Regions from separate parts of the Micromonospora sp. NPDC005206 genome, predicted to be linked through region 4. Evidence: riboswitches for the same ligand, from Rfam matches in the RefSeq annotation. Region 4 holds a riboswitch; each other region holds the start of a gene.
What was found. A riboswitch is a leader RNA that binds a small molecule or an ion and turns the genes downstream of it on or off. The one in region 4 is predicted to bind cobalamin.
Positions count from the first base shown of each region.

Region 1: another riboswitch for cobalamin. It lies ahead of ABZU69_RS24915 (ribonucleoside-diphosphate reductase subunit alpha); the one in region 4 lies ahead of ABZU69_RS28005 (ABC transporter substrate-binding protein).
Region 2: another riboswitch for cobalamin. It lies ahead of cobO (cob(I)yrinic acid a,c-diamide adenosyltransferase); the one in region 4 lies ahead of ABZU69_RS28005 (ABC transporter substrate-binding protein).
Region 3: another riboswitch for cobalamin. It lies ahead of ABZU69_RS20210 (acyl-CoA thioesterase); the one in region 4 lies ahead of ABZU69_RS28005 (ABC transporter substrate-binding protein).

Region 1 is NZ_JBEXHU010000016.1:209,189-213,786, forward strand. It holds gene ABZU69_RS24910 (ribonucleotide-diphosphate reductase subunit beta) at 1-263, opposite strand, end outside; gene ABZU69_RS24915 (ribonucleoside-diphosphate reductase subunit alpha) at 302-2,635, opposite strand; cobalamin riboswitch at 2,835-3,052, opposite strand; gene ABZU69_RS24920 (GH92 family glycosyl hydrolase) at 3,230-4,598, opposite strand, start outside.
Region 2 is NZ_JBEXHU010000001.1:110,196-114,793, forward strand. It holds gene ABZU69_RS00510 (CrcB family protein) at 1-231, shown strand, start outside; gene crcB (fluoride efflux transporter CrcB) at 228-590, shown strand; gene cobO (cob(I)yrinic acid a,c-diamide adenosyltransferase) at 685-1,296, opposite strand; cobalamin riboswitch at 1,445-1,574, opposite strand; gene ABZU69_RS00525 (hypothetical protein) at 1,875-2,210, opposite strand; gene ABZU69_RS00530 (RNA polymerase sigma factor) at 2,337-2,912, shown strand; gene ABZU69_RS00535 (hypothetical protein) at 2,905-3,624, shown strand; gene ABZU69_RS00540 (hypothetical protein) at 3,753-4,247, shown strand; gene ABZU69_RS00545 (hypothetical protein) at 4,274-4,598, shown strand, end outside.
Region 3 is NZ_JBEXHU010000012.1:236,500-241,097, reverse strand. It holds gene ABZU69_RS20225 (hypothetical protein) at 1-236, shown strand, start outside; gene ABZU69_RS20220 (YfbM family protein) at 417-941, opposite strand; partial or broken gene ABZU69_RS20215 (RNA polymerase subunit sigma) at 993-1,109, opposite strand; cobalamin riboswitch at 1,489-1,703, shown strand; gene ABZU69_RS20210 (acyl-CoA thioesterase) at 1,834-2,346, shown strand; gene ABZU69_RS20205 (LysE family translocator) at 2,350-2,976, shown strand; gene ABZU69_RS20200 (DUF2306 domain-containing protein) at 3,039-3,698, opposite strand; gene ABZU69_RS20195 (response regulator transcription factor) at 3,797-4,459, opposite strand; gene ABZU69_RS20190 (sensor histidine kinase) at 4,456-4,598, opposite strand, start outside.
Region 4 is NZ_JBEXHU010000020.1:79,572-84,169, reverse strand. It holds gene ABZU69_RS28015 (ABC transporter ATP-binding protein) at 1-622, opposite strand, end outside; gene ABZU69_RS28010 (iron ABC transporter permease) at 622-1,719, opposite strand; gene ABZU69_RS28005 (ABC transporter substrate-binding protein) at 1,811-2,746, opposite strand; cobalamin riboswitch at 2,835-2,980, opposite strand; gene ABZU69_RS28000 (M14 family zinc carboxypeptidase) at 3,122-4,598, opposite strand, start outside.

The DNA.
Region 1 (4,598 bases), on a different contig from region 4:
CGACCCTCCGGGCTGTTGACGTGCTGGTAGAGGTTGAGCACGAGGTTGTTGGCGACGATGGTGTCGCCGGTGGCGAAGAACGCGACCAGCCGGCTGACCAGGTGCCGCTCCGCGGGGGAGAGCTTGTCGAGGTCGGCGAGGTCGGCGTGCAGGTCGACCTCCTCGACCGTCCAGGTGTTGCGGATGGCGTCGCGGAACCGGTCGAAGAAGTGCGGGTAGCGCATCGGGCGGAGGGTGAGGTCCATCCCGGGGTCGAGCAGCATGTGCGTGGTCCTCGTGTCGGTGGTGGTGTCGGCGGCGGTCACTGGCAGGCCTCGCACGACTCGGGGTTCTCCAGGGAGCAGGCCAGCGCCTCCGGGTCGGTCGCCACGGGTACGGCGAGGGCGACGGTGGCGGGTGCGACGGTGGCCTGCTGGATCCGGGTGGCCGGGCGGGACCGCAGGTAGTAGGTCGTCTTCAGCCCGGCCTTCCAGGCGTACAGGTACATCGAGGAGAGCTTGCCGATGGTCGGCGAGGCCAGGAACAGGTTCAGCGACTGCGACTGGTCGATGAACGGCGCGCGAGCCGCGGCCAGGTCGATCAGCGCCCGCTGCGGCAGCTCCCACGCGGTGCGGAACAACTCCCGCACGGCGGCCGGTAGCTCCGCGATGTCCTGCACCGACCCCTCGGCGCGCTTGATCGCCGACCGGACGGGCTCGGTCCACAGGCCACGGGACTTCAGCTCGCGTACCAGAGCGGTGTTGACCTGGAGAAACTCCCCCGACAGGGTCTCGCGCTTGAACAGGTTGGACACCTGCGGCTCGACGCACTCGTAACAACCGGCGATCGAGGCGATGGTCGCGGTCGGGGCGACCGCCACCAGCAGTGAGTTGCGCAGCCCGTACGCCTCGACCCGCTCCCGCAACGCGGTCCACCGGTCGGTCTGCGTCCCCTGGACGCCCCACAGGTCGGGCTGCAACTGCCCCCGCGCCGCCCGCGTCTGCCCGTACGCCGGGTGCGCGCCGAAGCGCCGCGCCAGATCGGCGGAGGTCTCCAGGGCGGTCAGGTACAACTCCTCGCTGACCCGGGTGGACAACTCCCGCGCGGCCGGCGAGTCGAACGGCAACCGCAGCGCGAAGAACACGTCCTGCAGGCCCATCAGCCCGAGCCCGACCGGCCGCCAGCGGGGGTTGCTCGCCGCCGCCTGCGCGGTCGGGTAGTAGTTGATGTCGATGACCCGGTCGAGGAACGTGACCGCGGTACGGACCGTGGCGCGCAGTCGCTGCCAGTCGATGACGCCGTCGGTGACGTGGGCGGCGAGGTTCACCGAGCCGAGGTTGCACACCGCGGTCTCGGCGTCGCTGGACACCTCGATGATCTCGGTGCAGAGGTTGGACAGGTGCACCACGTTGCCCGGTTCGGCGGTCTGGTTGCACAGCCGGTTGGCGGCGTCCTTGAAGGTCATCCACCCGTTGCCGGTCTGCGCCAGGGTGCGCATCATCTTCCCGTACAGCTCCCGCGCCGGGACCTGCCGCACGTAGCGGCCCTGCGCCTCGGCCTCCCGGTACGCGACGTCGAACCGCTCGCCCCACAGGTCGGGCAGTTCCGGCACCTCGTTCGGGTCGAACAGCGACCACACCTCGTCGGCCTCGACCCGGCGCATGAACTCGTCGGGGATCCAGTTGGCCAGGTTGAGGTTGTGGGTGCGCCGGGCGTCCTCGCCGGTGTTGTCCCGCAGTTGCAGGAACTCCTCGATGTCCGGGTGCCACGGCTCCAGGTAGACACACGCCGCGCCCTTGCGCCGGCCGCCCTGGTTGACCGCGGCGACGCTCGCGTCCAGCGTGCGCAGCCACGGCACGATCCCATTGGACTGCCCGTTCGTGCCGCGGATCAGCGCGCCCCGGGACCGGACCCGGGAGTACGCGATGCCGATGCCGCCGGCGAACTTGGACAGGTTGGCGACCTGCGCGTACCGCTGGTAGATCGAGTCCAGCTCGTCGCGCGGGGAGTCGACCAGGTAGCAGGAGGACATCTGGGTGTGCCGGGTGCCGGAGTTGAACAGCGTCGGCGAACTGGGCAGGTAGGCCAGGCTGGACATCAGCCGGTAGAAGTCGACCGCCTCGTCCGGCGTACGGGACAGCCCGCAGGCCACCCGCAGCAGCCAGTACTGCGGCGTCTCCAGCACCAGCCGGCTGGTCGGGTGGCGCAGCAGGTACCGGTCGTACACCGTGCGCAGGCCGAAGTACTCGAACCGCAGGTCGCCGTCCGGGTCGACGGCGTCGTCGAGCGTCCGGCCGTGCGCGGCGACGAAGGCGGCGGTCTCGTCTCCGATCAGTCCCTCGGCATGGCCCATCCGGATCGCCGTGCTGAACGAGGTGATGCCCTGCCGGTGCACCTCCTTGTCGACGTAGCCGGCCAGAAGCCGGGCGGCCAGCCGCGAGTACTGCGGCTCCTCGCCGATCATCTCGGCCGCGGTCTGGATGGACAGCCGGTCCAGCTCCGCGGTGGTCGCGCCGTCGTAGAGGCCGCTGATCGTCCGGGTCGCCACCCGCAGCGGGTCGACGTCGGTCAGGTCGTCGGTCCACCGCTCGACCGCGCGGACGATCTTGTTGACGTCCACCGGTTCGCTGGCGCCGTCGCGCTTGCGGACGTGCATCTGCGTCCGCCGCCGGCCCGGCAGGTCGGTGTCGCCGCCGGTCGGGACCACCTGGGTGACTGTCACCACTCACTCCTCGCGAGTTCGAGACCTGATGGCCCTCGGACGCGAGGAGACAGACACCGGCGGACGCCACGCCGGGCGTGGGTCAGGGGGCGTCGGCCGTCCCACGCGGCGTCGGGCCGCCGCCCACCCGGGTGCGGGTGCACGGCGCGCTGGCAGGTCTTCGGACTCGTGGGCACGACCGGGCTCGCCGGTCTCCTACTGGCCGTCGCTTCCCAGGCCGCTTGGCGGCCCAGTGCTGATGACGGCGGTCGTTCCCACTCACCGCTGCGGGGCAGTCCCGGAATTCCACCGGGTTCCCTCTTGCCTCGACCACTGCAGACGAGCGGCCGAACCAGCTGCGTCGACACCATATATAGGGACGACGCCGTTGTCACACCCCACATCTCGGGTATCGGCGTGTCGGCGGTCGAGTCAGTGACGACGGTCACCGGCCCGGACGCCCCCGCCGGGCGGGGTCATGGTCGACGCTAGCAGCGCGCGGGGCGGGCCGTGATCCGGCCCGCCCCGCGCGCTACCGCTACCGCCGACTCAGTTCGTGACGGTGAAGGGCAGCGCGACCCGCGTCACCGACTCGGCCCCCGCCAGCGTGATCACGGTCGAGCCGGCCTTCGCCGCCCCGGGGACGCTGACCGTCGCACCGGCGATGACACCGTCACCATTCGCGCGCACGGTGCTGACCGCGAGGCCGTCACCGAAGCTGACCGTGACCGCCTCGTTCGGAGCGAACCCGGCGCCGTCGACCGTGATCGACGTACCGTGCGGTCCCGCGGTGGTCGTCAGCGCCGCCTGCGGATCGTAGGTCGGCTTCTCCTGCTGACCGGTCACCTGGACGGTGGCCGTCGCCGGCGTCCGGGAGGACGCGCCGGTGGCGGTGACGGAGTACCGGCCGGGCTCGGCGTCACCGGACGTCGCGACGGAGGCGCGTACCGCTCCCGCCGCGGACGCCGCGACCTTGACGGTCCGCGCCGGACTGGTGCCGAGAGTCACGGTCACCTGCTCACCGGCCGCGAACCCGCTGCCGTTGACGGTGACCGCGTCACCGGTTGTCACGGTGGCCGACGTCGACACCGCGATCGCCGGCTGGAGTCCGCCCCGCGCCACGGTCACCGTGAAGGTCGCGGTGCTGCTCGACGACGTGTCCCACGCGGTGACGTGCACCGTGTAGGTGCCCTCCTGCGCATAGGTGTGCCGTCCGCTCAGCGCGCCGTCCGGGCCGACCGTGACGTCGTCCGGAACCGTGCCGTCGCCCCACTGCACCCGGGCGTGGAAGCCCGTCGTGCCGGGAACGCCGCCGCTCACCGAGCCGAGCGTGGCCGCGAGGACCTGCCCGGCGTCGGCCGTCTGGTCGCTCGGGGCGGTGGTCACCAGCGCGGCGGCCGGAGTGCCGTCGTTCGCGACGGCGAACACGTGGATCCGGCCCGCCGAGCCGGGGTCGCCGGTCTGCGTCGGCAGGGTCACCGAGACGAGCGTCTTGCCCGCCGGGATCTGGTACGGCGCGGTGGCGAACAGGAACGGCTGCGCGCCGTCCCGGCTCGTGCCGCTCAACCGGTACGCGGCCTTGGCGACGACGATGTTGCCGTACGACGGAGTGCCGTTGGCGTTGCCGCCCAGCGTCCAGTCACTCATCTGGATCGGGATGCTGGCCGTGCTGCCGTCGCTGAACGTCGCCGTGCCGGTGCTGTTCTGATTGCCCTGCGTGCCGGCGCCGATGAACGAGATGCTCCGGGCGTCGGTCGGCAGGTCGAGAACGACCGTCCTGCCGTTGCCGGTGGTGTTGTCCGGCTGCCCCGCCGGGACCACCGGCAAGGTGAACTGCAGGTCCGTTCCGGGCACCTGGTGCCGCTGGCCCTGGGTCACGCCGGCCGCCGTCAGGGCGGCCCGCGAGTACGCCCACGAC
Region 2 (4,598 bases), on a different contig from region 4:
GGTCGACCGCTGGTCCGCCCGTTCCTCGGGGTCGGGGTGCTCGGCGGGTTCACCACCTTCTCCACCTACGCCGTGGACGTGCAGCAGGCGGTGGTCGCGGGCGCCCCGGTCAGCGCGCTGGCGTACCTGGCCGCGACGGTGCTCGGCGCCCTGGTCGCGGTGTGGCTGGGTGACGCCGCCGCCGCTCGACTGCTCGACCGGGACCGCGACGACGGGCGGGCCGTCCGGTGACCGTGCTGCTCATCGTGCTCGGGGCGGCCGTCGGCGCGCCGCTGCGCTACCTCACCGACCGGGCCGTGCAGGCCCGGCACCACTCGGCGTTCCCGTGGGGGACGTTGACCGTCAACGTGTTCGGATCGCTGCTGCTCGGCGTACTCGTCGGGCTGCCGGCCGGCCCGGCGGTCAGCGCGCTGCTCGGCACCGGCTTCTGCGGCGCGCTGACCACCTACTCCACCTTCAGCTACGAGACGCTGCGGCTGACCAGGACCGGCAACCGGCTCCTCGCGCTGGCCAACGTGCTGGGCAGTGTGACCGCCGGGCTCGCCGCCGCGACCGTCGGCTACGTCCTCGCCCGGGCCCTGACCGGCTGACCCGTTCCCGGCCAGCGGAGACCGCTGCGGCCGTCCGGGCCGGCGCGGTCGTCGCCCATCGGGCGGGGCAGCGGCCACGACTCGGCGGCGGCGCTCACCACTCGATGCCCTTCTGGCCCTTCTGGCCGGCGTCCATCGGGTGCTTGACCTTGGTCAGCTCGGCCACCAGGTCGGCGGCGGCCACCAGGCGCGGGTCGGCGTCCCGGCCGGTGATGACCACGTGTTGGAAGCCGGGACGGTCGGCCAGGGTGGCCACCACCTCGTCGACGTCCACCCAGCCCCACGTCATCGGGTAGGTGAACTCGTCCAGCACATACAGCCCGTAGCGCTCGGCGGCCAGGTCGCGTTGGATCTGCCGCCAACCCTCCAGGGCGTCCGCGGCGTGATCGGCGTCGCCGCCACGCTGGATCCAGGACCAGCCCTCGCCCATCTTGTGCCACGCCACCGGCGCGCCGTGACCGGTGCGCTCGTGCACCTCGCCGAGGGCCCGGAAGGCGTTCTCCTCCCCCACCCGCCACTTGGCGCTCTTGACGAACTGGAACACCCCGACCGGCAGGCCGGCTGCCCACGCCCGCAGCGCCAGCCCGAAGGCGGCGGTGGACTTTCCCTTCATCTGTCCGGTGTGGACCATCAGCAGCGGCCGGTGACGTCGCTGCCGGGTGGTCAAACCGTCGGCGGGCACCGTGCTCGGCTTTCCCTGCGGCATCAGGCGGTACGACCGGGGCCGGGTGCGGCGGTGGGTGCGGCGGAGCGCCCGCCGAGCGGATCATGACGGTGTCCGTCAATGAAAGAGACGCCGTGCGTCATCGGGTCCTCCTCGGGTGTCCACGCCCTGGGGTACATCCCGACGGCCGAAGTATCCTGGCTTCCGAATCGACGCTCTCCCCCGGCCTTCCAACCGCAGACACGCGGCCGTGACTCACGAGGGGGGATCGCTCCCCGGTGACAGTGGCGGGACCGCGTCGGAATCACACCGACTTCCTTCACTGCCGTCAGGCCGCGAATGCTGCCACACCCGTCCGTCGCCGGTCAACGCCGACCCCGGCCTGGCCAGGCGAATGACTCTCATCGATATCTGGCGGTTGAGGCGTGCTCGGACGCCGCATCGGAACGCCCCGGGTCAATGCGACGCGTCCTTTGCTCTGCTTCAGCCAGCGCAACAGTGACGACGCCTTTTCGTTGCGCCCGGGTAAGCAGAGCAAAGGGTGCGCACACGTCCTCTGGCCTGCCCCGATCGCCCGGTGGGACGGCGGCTCACGGCCACCTCGACGGACGCGGCCACGCTCACCGGGCGTGGCGTTCCGGGTGGGCACGGCTCCAGGTGCGCATCCGTTCCGGGTAGCCGGTGCGGGCCGCCTCGTACAGCGGCACCGCGTGCTTGCGGGCGATGGCGCCCGCCGCACGCGGGGTGCCGGTACGGCGACGGATCCACTCGCCGTCGTGGGCGATCGCCACCACCGTGGTGTCGGTGGCGGTGGTCTCCGGCTCCAGGTAGAACTCCACCCCCCGCCGGCTGGCGATGAACGCCTCGAGCGCGGCGAGGTCGTCCCGGGTCGCCTCCCGGTCCAGCTTCGTGGGGGTCGCCTCGGCGCCCCGGGCCCGCCGACTGAACCAGCCCATGACCGACTCCTCTCCTCGACGCCCATCCAGTGCACCACCGTTTCCTGGCAATACGCTGCACGCCGGGTGAGAGTGGGCTGACCGAGCCGCGGCTGGAACCCGCAGCGCGTGAGCGGTGTCATGAAGGTGACCCAACCGGAGGTACCCCTGGACGACGACGTGCTCGTCACCCGCGCTCGGGCAGGTGACCTGGAGGCGTACGACCTCCTGGTCGCCCGGCACACCGCGTCCGCGTACCGGACGGCGGTGCTACTCGGCGCGGGCTCGGACTCCGAGGACGTCATCCAGGAGGCCTTCGTGAAGGGGTACCGAAAGCTCTCCCGCTACCGGGCGGAGTCGTCGTTCCGCTCGTGGCTGCTGGCGATCGTCGCCAACGAGACCCGCAACCTGCACCGGTCACGCACCCGCCGCGACGGCCTCGTCCTGCGGGCCGCGGCGGCGAACCCGGCTTCGGAGATCGCCGAGGACGACGCGGTCGGCGCGGTCCTCGCCGGGGAGCGCCGCGCCGTGCTGGTGGACGCTCTGCGCCAACTGCCGGTACGCGACCGTGAGGTGATCGTCTGCCGGTTCTTCCTCGATCTCAGCGAGGAGGAGACGGTGGCGACGTTGGGCTGGCCGCGGGGCACGGTGAAGTCGCGGACGTCCCGGGCATTGGCGAAGCTCCGCGGCTTGCTCGACCGCGAGGAGGTCCGGAGTGGATGACCTCGAGAGGGAGCTGCGTGGCCTCTCCACCTGGCTGGAGACACCCGACGCGCCCGACGTGACCACGCGCGTACGCGCTCGGCTCACCGAGCCCCCGTCCCGGCGGCGTCGGTGGCGCGCCTACGCGGCGGCGGCGCTCGTCGCCCTGCTCGTGGCGGTGCTGCCACCGGGACGGGCGGCCCTCGCCGACGCCGTCGCGGGGCTGCTGCGCTTCGCCGGAGTCACCGTTGTCACGTCGCCCGACCCGGTGCTGCCCACCGGCACCCCGTCGCCGTTGCCCGCGCAGCGAACCGCGGCCCTGGATGAGGCGCAACGGGCGGTGCGCTTCCCGATCCGCCTACCGGCGAAGCTCGGTCCGCCCGAGCGGGTGCTGGTCGCCGATCCCGACGACACGGGCGCCTACCGGGTGGCCACGCTGCTCTACCACGGGGGCGCGCTGCGCATCGACGCCTTCGATGGTCGGCTCGACCTGGCGTTCCACAAGCAAACCAGCCGGCCGGGAGCGGAGTGGGTCCAGGTCGACGGCGACTTCGCCGTCTGGGTCGGCGGCCCGCACGTCCTGGCCTACGTGGATCGCACCGGACAGGTCCGGATGGAGACCGCCCGGCTCGCCGCCTCGACCCTGATCTGGCAGGGGGCCGACGCGAGCTACCGGCTGGAGGGCGACCTCACGAGGGCCGAGGCGATCGAGATCGCCGAATCGCTGGACTAGGCGTACTCCCAGGAAAGCTCGGACGGGGAACTTGGCGGGCGCGTCCGGTGTCTTGATGGTGCGAGGACGTTCTGACTCATCGACAGGTATTCGGAAGGGGCGAGATGGGTGCATGGGGCAGGTTGCTGATGGGGTCGGTGCTCCTGCTGACGGCGTGCACGACGGCCGGCCGGTCGGCCACGCCGGTCGACGCGCCGACCAGCACGACCTCCGCGACCGCAGCGACGGGTTGCGGCCCGCGGATCGAGACGGGGTCCCTGCCCGACTGGGCGGACGCCGGGTTCAGCGGGGACGCCCGGGTCCCGCACGTCTTCGGCGCGAAGGGCGACATCGTGGCGGTGCTGTTCGCTCACCCGCTCGCTCAGGTCAGACAGGACGGGTCGAACAACAAGATCCTCTGGGTCTCCCGCCCTGCCTCGACATCGTCCGAGACGACGTCGCCGAAGGCCCTGGCGATCACCGCGACGCTGTACGGCACCGACACCAGGGTGACCCGCGAGGTCGCCGGCGGTCCGGGTCCGTCGATCATCGACATGCCGCACGCGGGTTGCTGGAAACTCGAACTCCGCTGGTCCGGGCACACCGACACGATGGATCTGGTCTACACCGACCGGCTGCCCTAGACACGTCGCCCCCTAGGCTGCGGGACGTGCCCAAGGACGTGCGGGAGGCGGCGGCCCGTAACAACGCCGAATGGTGCGACGTGGTCTGCGGCAGCCACGGGCTGGCCGGCCGGACCGACGCGGACGCCTGGTCGGTCCCCCGCCGCTCCCCAACCTGGTACCCGGACGCGGTCACGCTGCGCCCCGGCGTCGACGTCGATGCCCTGCTGGCCCGGATCGACGCCAGGCCCGGCGCCTCGGTGAAGGACAGCTTCGCCGACCTCGATCTGTCCCGGTACGGCTTCCGGGTGCTCTTCGACGCACAGTGGATCCACCGACCACCGCTGGATCCGCCCACCGGCGCTCCGCTGA
Region 3 (4,598 bases), on a different contig from region 4:
TGGTGTGCCGGGATGTCGGCGAGTCGACCCTGCGCGGGCGAGGGAAGATCACTCTTCCCCGCCGTGTCCTCCGTCAATTCGCGGACACCAGACCCGACGTCATCGGCCCCCGGATATCCACCAACCTGGAGGATGCCTGGCGCGTGGAACTGGGCCGATACGCGCTACCGGGCGGCGTGGAAGTCTCGGTGGCGTGGATGGAGTACCGCCTCAACAACTCGACAACCTTGATGTGATCCCAGCCGGTGCGGACATCAGGGCATGGTTGTCGGGGTTGCCGCGCCGACGGGGCCGCCGAAGACCACCGCGCCATGACCAGCGCATCCGCTGCGGTGACCTCTTCGGCGGACCCGAAGGGGTCGGCTATCGCCGTCACGTGACTGGCCCTGACGCACCCTATGCCGATGAGCGTGCGTTCAGTCGAGCCAGCAGATCACCGCATCGCCGTCTTTGGCGGCTGCGGCGAAGAAGCTTCGGGCGCCTGGCAGATAGTGCGCCACCCACGCCAGCTCGCCGGGTTTTTCCCAGGTTCCAGGGTAAATCTCGGCGCGCTTCAACTCCTGCGGGTCGACGCCGCGGATGAGATCGTCTTCGGTGAGTGCGGCCAGTTGCGAGGCAGCACCCGCTACCTGGACCGGTGTCAGATAGGAGGGCGGCCCGTAGCCCCAGTCGTCCTCGAGGTTTTCGAGGAAGTCGAACATCTCGTCGCTGTCGGGTTCGACGTCTGGCAACTCCACGAACCTCTCGGCTCCCAGGACCAGCGGAATCCCGAAGCCAAGCCGGTCGAGTAGGAAGTCGAGCCCGTTCCATGCCTTGTCGGTGGCGGTCCAGCGTCCGGAGTTGTCGTCCCGTTCCGTCATCGCGATCTCGTAGGCCCAGCCGAGGTTGGTCCTGGCACATTCCAGTTCGTCCGGGGAAACGCGCATCCAGTTGCCGTTCATGCTCACGACGCCAGCCTAGAATCCGGCTGCGACAGTTCCCGCAACAGCGGGCGCGGCGAGGAAACGCCGGACCTGCTGCTGCGTGGCGCGGATGAACCGAGCTGCCGCGTCATGGTCGCCCCGACCCGCCGCGAGGGCCCACGCGGTAATTTCGTCACCATCCGTCACCTGGTACCTCCGTGTCCGGTGCCGCCGGCGTCAAGGGCTACGACATCCGCGGCCAAACAATACGACGGGTTGTAGTAGGTGTTCGGGTGAGCGTACGGGACGCCTTTCGCGGCCCCCGGTCACCGGTACGCGCGAATGGTGTCGCTGGATCAACCCGGTGCCGGTCAGCGACACCTCGAATGGCCTGGTCGCTGCCCGGGTCTGCGCCGGTGGCGGCGCGGCCGCGGCGTACGCGCCAGGTACGTGGTGGTCGACGCCCAGGACGAGGGGCAGTTGCGTGCGGTCAAAGAAGACCACGAATTTGAATATCTTCATCATGTGGATGACGACGCCCGCTCTGCCTCGCGGTCGCGTTGGTTGGGCTGCGTCGCGGACCCGCTATGCTCCTGACGGCGCTGGTTCGCCCGGTCGTGACTGGCTGGGCGTCGTAAGAGGGAACCCGGTGTGAGTCCGGGACTGCCCCGCAGCGGTGAGTGGGAACGACCGCCGTCATCAGCACTGGGCCAGAGGCCTGGGAAGCGACGGCCAGTAGGAGACCGGCGCAGCCGGCCATGCCCGCGAGTCCGAAGACCTGCCCGTGCCGCGTACACAACCGTGTGCGCTGCCGTCGGCCTCGCGGGTGGGCTGGGCGGGTGACGTGCCGCGCGCGCTGTGCGTGGGTGCGTGCTCGTCAGCGTGTGTCCGCGTTCCGACGGTGTGGTTTCCCGAGGGACGGACTACCGCTGTGCACGACACCGCCACGATCGCCGGCCGAGCGCCGTCGGCGTCACACCTGACCCTGTCGCAGATCATGGATCAGCACCACACCAACCTCATGGGTACGGTGCACGGTGGCCGGATCCTCAACCTCATCGACTCCGTCGCCGGGGTGGTCGCCGCCCGCCATTCCGACGGACCGGCCGTCACCGCCGCCATCGACGAGACCGCGTTTCTCCGGGCGGTCCGGGTTGGCGACGTGGTCCATGTGGACGCTCGCATCACGTGGGCCGGGCGCAGCTCGATGGAGGTTGCGGTCAAGGTGACCGCTGACCGGTGGGACCGGGCGGTGCCGCCCACCGACGTGGCCACCGCGCACCTGGTGATGGTCGCCATCGATGACAACGGCCAGCCGCGTACGGTGCCGCCGCTGCTGCCGGAAACCGACGGAGACCGGCGCCGGTACCGAGAGGCGGAGATCCGCCGGGAGCACCGGTTGACTCTGAGGCGGGCGCTGCTTGACGGCGCCGGGGAGGGCTGAGACGTGCTCGGCCTCTCCGTGCCGGCATTGGCCGGCTACCTGGCCGCGATCGTCGTCCTCATGGTGACTCCCGGCCCGGACATGATGTTCGTGCTGGCCAACGCCACCCGCTACGGCACTCGCGCCGGGGTGGTGGCCGCGCTCGGCGTCGCCGCGGGGGAGGCGGTGCATGTGGCGGCGGTCGTCTGCGGTCTCGCCGCGGTGATCTCAGCCTCGCCGGTGCTGTTCACGGCAATCCGCTGGCTTGGCGCGGCATACCTGATCATCCTCGCGGTGCAGGCCCTGCGTGGCGCCGGCACTTCGGCTTCCGATGCGTCGCAGCCCGGTGGTCGTGCCGGGCGCGCCTTCCTGCGTGGACTGGTCACCAACCTGCTCAACCCCAAGATGATTTTGTTCAGCGTGGCGTTCCTGCCCCAGTTCGTCGATCCGGCGGCGGGCAACACCACCGCCCAGCTGGTGCTCCTTGGCGCGCTGTTCGTCACGGTGCAGCTCACGGTCGACATCGCCTTGGGCGCGGGCGCCGGGCGACTCGCCGGCCGCCTCGCCGACGGCCGCTGGCCGCGGCGGATCAACCGAGTCTGCGCGGTCGCGTTCGTCGCGCTCGGACTACGACTGGCGGTCGGCTCGTAGCGGCGGCAGCCAAGTGGCCGGCGGATTCGGCTCGTCGTCCCCGGGGTCGCCGTCGGACGATGTCATCGGGCAGCAGCACGCGGCTGACGAGCCGGTCGAGACGACGTTGCGCGGGCCGGACGACGCAGGTACCACTCGGCCACGGCAAGGTTGATCAACCAACCGGCGAGCACCAGGCCGGCGCGAACGTTCCCATCGGGCTGTTCGCCGGTCGCGACAAGGTACGGCGCGTGCGTGAACGCCTGGGTGCCGGCGCCGAGGCCGATCGCGTAGCCGCGCACCATCCAGCGGCGGTGCTGGGCGAAGTGCCGGCGTAGCGCGGCGGCGAGGCCGAGCAGGATCGAGCCGGCCATGGCCGAGCCGAAGACGAGCCGCATGCCGGCGAGCACGTCGTTGTCATGGGCCGGAAGGTCGTACGCGAACGCCATCCAGACGCCGGAGAGCGCGACCGTCAGTCCGCAGGGGACAAGCACCCGGCCGGCGAGGCGGTGCCAGCGGCGACGGCGCAGGCCGGGTACGAACTGGAAGGCTCCGAGAGTCGTGTAGACCACCGCGCCGACGATGTGCAGCACCACCGGCAGCGGGTCGGCGACGAAGCGAGCGTTCGCCGGGGTGACCTCCGGTCCGGTGCCCAGCTCGGTGAGCCGTCCCGCACCAGCGATCATCGGTATCAGGCCCAGCAGGATCAACGCGGCCGGTAGCCGCCACTCGCGCATCGTCATGCCATCGATGGTGGACGCGGCACCCGCCCCGGCTCATCGGCACATGGGCCGCAATCGGGCCGGCCCATGGTCGTACGCGGTCGTCGTACTTGTGCCGGTCACCAACGCGTCCGACGGCGGTTGGTCTCGTACGCCCACATCGCCACCTCGACCCGGTTACGCACACCGAGCTTGGTCATCAGGCTGGTGATGTGCGACTTGACCGTGCTCAACGTGATGTAGAGCTCGTCGGCGATCTCCTTGTTGGTGCGTCCCCGCGCGACGGCGACCAGTACCTGCTCCTCCCGGTCGGTGAGCGCCTCGATGGGCTGCTTCGGCGGCGCGGCTGGACCCGCGTCGGCGAACGCCTTCAGCAGCCGCGTGGTGACGCTCGGCGCGATCAGCGCATCCCCGTTGGCGGCCGCGTGCACGGCCTGGCTGAGCAGGTCGGGGCCAGCCTCCTTGAGCAGGAAGCCGCGGGCGCCGGCACGCAGTGCCGCGTACACGTACTCGTCGAGGTCGAAGGTCGTGATGACGACCACGGCGAGCGGCTCCGGGACCGATGGCCCGGCGAGCGCCCGGGTGGCCTCGATGCCGTCCATGCCGGGCATGCGAATGTCGAAGAGACACACGTCGGGGCGGAGTCGCTGGGCGAGCTCGACCGCCTGACGGCCGTCGCCAGCCCCACCGACGACCTCGATGCCGGGCTGAGTGTTCAGGATGATGGTGAGGCCGGTACGGACGATCTCCTGGTCGTCCGCGACGAGCACGCGTACCGTCACGCGCCGGCCCCCTCGCGCGGGAGCACGGCCGTGACGGTCCACCCACGGTCGCGATTGGGGCCGGCCTCGCAGGTGCCGCCGAGCAGGTCGGCGCGCTCCATCATGCCCACCAGGCCGAAACCGGGCGAGCCGGTCGGGC
Region 4 (4,598 bases):
TGGCGAGCACGGTCAGGCCGTGCTCGCGGCGCAACTGGTCGACCAGCTCCAGCACCTCCTGCTGGTGGCCGATGTCCAGCGCGCTGGTCGGCTCGTCGAGCAGCAGCAGCGTCGCGCCCTGGGCCAGCGCCCGGGCGAGGAAGACCCGCTGCCGTTCACCACCGGAGAGGGTGGCCAGCTCCCGGCGTTGGAAGCCGGTGAGGTCCAACCGGTCGAGCACGTCGTGCACGGCGGCCACGTCCGCGGCGGACTCCCGGCCCAGTGGCGGGATGTAGGGGGTACGCCCGAGCAGCACGTAGTCCAGCACCGACATCCCGGGCGGCACCACCGGGGACTGGGCCACCGTGGCCACCACCCGGGCCCGGTCGCGGCGGCGCAGCGCGGCGCTCGGCGTACCGAACAGGGAGATCGCCCCCGGCGCGGGCAGCAACCCGCCGACGGCGCGCAGCAAGGTCGACTTGCCGGCGCCGTTCGGGCCGATCACGGTGACCCACTCGCCGGCGGCGACGGTGAGGTCGACGCCGGTGAGGATCGGTGTGCCGCCCAGGCTGACGTGCAGCCCCCGCACCTCGACCGCCGGCGCGCGGGCCGCGTCGTCCGGGCCGGCGGCGGGTTCGGGGATCACGTGAGCACCCGGCGGGCGGTACGCAGCACGAGCACGAAGAACGGGCCGCCGAGCAGGGCGGTGACCACCCCGATCGGAATCTCGGCCGGAGCGGCGGCGGTGCGGGCCACCACGTCCGTCAGCGCCAGGAACGCGGCGCCGAACAGCAACGACAGCGGCAGGATCACGCGGTAGCTCGCCCCGGCGAGCAACCGGACGGTGTGCGGCACGATGATGCCGACGAAGCCGATCAGGCCGGTCGCGGAGACCGCCGCGGCGGTGCCCAGCGAGGCGGCCGCGATCAGCAGGTAGCGGGAACGCTGCGGGTGCAGACCGAGGCTCCTCGCCTCGTCGTCGCCGACCGCGAGGACGTCCAGCTCGCGGCGGTGCAGCAGCACCACCACGGTGGTCAGCACGGCGTACGGCAACACCAGCAGCACATCGTGCCAGCCGGCGGTGGCCAGCCGGCCGAGCAGCCAGGAGTAGACCGGCTGGATGCTGTCGGAGTGCCGTTGCAGCAGGTACGTCTGCCCGGCGGAGAGGAACGCGGAGACCGCCACCCCGGCCAGGATCAGCATCGCCGGTGACCGGCTCCGCCCACCGGCGCCGCCGAGAAGGTAGGTCATCGTCACGGCGAGCAGCGAGCCGGCGAACGCGGCCAGCGGGATGGTCAGCGGCAGGCCGGTGATCGCGCCCTGCCGGCCGACGCCGCCGAGGGCGATCACCGCGGTGACCGCGAGCCCCGAGCCGGCTGCCACGCCGAGCAGGTACGGGTCGGCCAGCGGGTTGCGGAACACCCCCTGGTAGCAGCCGCCGGCCAGGGCGAGCAGGCCGCCGACGAGCAGGCCCAGCACCACCCGGGGAAGCCGCAGCTCGGTGACGATGGCGATCTCCCGCTCGGTCAGCCCGCTCTCCAGGTGCACCCCGGGTATCAGGTTGAGCAGCTCGGCGGCGACGCTGCCCGGCGGCAGGCTGATCGGGCCGAGCGACACCCCGGCGACCAGCGCGAGGAGCACCGCGACCACGCCGGCGGCCAGCCAGCGCTTGCGCAGCCCGGCGGGCCGCGACGCGGGTGGCGTCGCGGCCGGCCGGGTGGGTGGCGCCGGGGTGGCCACCAGCGGCTCCCCGGTCACCGAGCCTTCTTCCGTTCGTGACCGCGAGGCTCGCAACCCCGGTTCACTCCTCGCGCTCACCGACGGACGACGGTCACGCGGGCACCTTGGCGACCGCGTCGATGATGACCCGGAGCAGGTCCACGACCCGCGGGCCCCAGCGCGAGGCGATGTCGTCATCCAGCGCGACCACCTGGTTGTTCTTCACCGCGCTCAGCCCGGCCCAGCCGCTGCGCGCCCGGACCGAGTCGGCGTTCTGCTGGCAGCACTTGGAGTCGGCCAGGAAGACGAAGTCCGGGTTGGCCTTGACGATGAACTCCTGGGACAGCTGCGGGTAACCGCCGCTCTTGCCGTCCGCGTCGGCCGGATCCGCGATGTTGGCCAGACCGACCTGGCTGTAGAGCGAGCCCATGAAGGTCTTGCTGGTCACGCTGTACAGCTCCGGGCCCAGCTCGTGGTAGTAGGTGAGCTTCTCGGCGCGCTGCGGCAGGTCCTTGACCAGCTTGGCGATGTCGTCCTTCATCCGGCCGGCGACGTCGGTCGCCTGGTCGGCGTGGCCGGTCAGCGTGCCCAGCTCGGCGATCTGCCGGTACGAGTCGTCCAGGGTGACCGCCGCGGGGGTGAGGTAGACCGGGATCTTCAGCTTGCCGAGCTGGTCGACGATCTTGTTGGTGTCGTTCGCGAGCACCACCAGGTCGGGGCCCTTACCGGCGATCGCCTCGGCGTTGGGCTGGAAGCCGGACAGGTCGCTCTTGGGCGCGTCGGCCGGATAGTTGGACTGGTCGTCGACCGCGCTCACCTGCGGGCCGGCGCCGATGGCGAAGAGCATCTCGGTGGCGGTGGGCGAGAGCGAGAGGATCTTCTCGGGGCGCTTGTCGAGCGTGAGCGAGCCGACCGTCACCGGGTAGCTGGCGGCCGCGGAGCTGCCGCTCGCGGTCGGCTCGTCGGCGGTCTTCTCCGCGCACGCGCCCAGGGCGAGTGCGGCGACCGCGAGGGTCGCGGCGAAGAGCCGGGGGGTACGTCTGAACATGGGACCTCCTGTCGGTCGAGGAGTGTGGTGCTTCGCCGACAGGGACTTTCGTACGCCCGCCCACGAGGCGCCCTTCCTCGAGAGCGCGTGTCGCGACCGATCCGCAGGCGACCTGGCTCGTCCCCGCCGTCAGGACGGGGCATCACAGTTGCGGGACAGCGCCGGTTTCGCACCGGCTTCGCTGCGGAGTGGTCGCTAAGACGGTAGCGCACCGCCTGGACGTGCCGGATCGATCAAGGGCCAATCGCCGCGTGTCGATCACCTTGGCCCCGGGAAGGTGGGGCGAGATGACCGACCGACGGCGATATGTCGCGCATCGCGGGGGTCAGAAACGGGTGGTGGGGCCCCGCAGGGGCGGAACGGGGCCCCATCCGATCAGGAGGCGCTGATGGTGACGTTGTCCACAGCCGCCTCCACGAGGCTGGCGCCGGAGGCGTCCGCCACCTCGATGAGGATGCGCACCGACTGGCCGGCGTACGGGGTGAGGTTGAGGTTCGCCACCGCCCAGCTGCCGTTGCGGTTGCTCGCCGCGCCGGCCTGGGTGAGCAGCGCCGTGGTGCCACCGTTGTGCACCACGCTCACCCGCAGGTAGTCCGCCGACGAGGCGTTCGAGCCGTGCGCCAGGTACCAGGCCAGCGAGAGGGTCAGCGTGCCGGTCGACGGCAGCGTCACCGCCGGGGACCGGGCGCTGGTCACCCCGCCGTCGACGTCGTGGTCACCCGCCGCCGAACCGGCGAGCCGACCGGTGACCAGGTCGTTGGCGCCGGCGTACGGGGTGAGCTGCTTGGCCCCGGAGGAGGTGGTCGCCTGGGCGGCACCCCGTTCCCAGGCCCCGAGGGTCGCGGTGTCGGTGCCGGACGGGTTGATGGTCCAGCCGGTCGCGGTCTCGAAGGTGTCCGACCAGACCGTGGTGCCGCCACCACCGCCGCAGTACTGCGCCTGCTTGCCGATCGCCCGGTACGGGCAGTCGGCGTACTCGCTGAGCATCAGCACCGCCTCCCGGTTGCGGGAGGTCTGTGCGGGGATCACCTCGTCGGGCGGGTAGAAACCACCGCCGCCGGACGATCCTGGATACATCTCGAAGGTGTACGCCCAGATGCCGTGGGTGGCCCACATCCAGTCGATGCTGTCCCCGTCGGTGATGTAGAGGTCGCTGGACTGCTCCGGGGTGTAGTTGTTGGTGGCCGCCATCTGCTGGCCGATGGTGGCGAAGGTGTTGTACTGGTCGGCGCTCATCCCCGGCCCGGTGTTCGCGGTCGTGTAGCCGTACGGCCAGAGCACCAGCTGCGAGTAGGTGTGGAAGTCGATGTTGGCCTTGATCTGCTGCGTTCCGCCGACGACCCGGCTGTTGACGAAGTTGCGCAGTGCCTGCGTCTCGGGCGCGGAGAACGCCGACGGTCCACGGTAGGTCTCGGACGAGGTGGAGCCGGACGAGCCGCCGCAGCAACCCCAGTTGTAGGACCAGTTGCGGTTCAGGTCGGTGCCGACGTTGGAGGAGCCGCTGTTGGGCTGCCGGTTCTTGCGCCAGGACCGGTACGACCCGGTGGCGATGTCGTACTCGCTACCGTCCGGGTTGACCGTCGGCACGATCCAGATCTCCCGGCCGTTGACGATGTTGGTGATCCGGGAGTCGGAGCCGTAGCTGTCGGTGAAGAGGTTGAGCAGGTAGATCGCCATCTCGACGGTCAGGTGCTCGCGGGCGTGCTGCTGGGCGTTGAAGAGGAGTTCCGGCTCGCTCTCGTCGGTGCCCACGTTGTCGGAGATCTTCACGGCCATCAGGTCGCGGCCCTCGTACGACGAACCAATGCTGATCTTGCGGGCGATCGCCGGATGGTCGGCGACGACCTGGTTC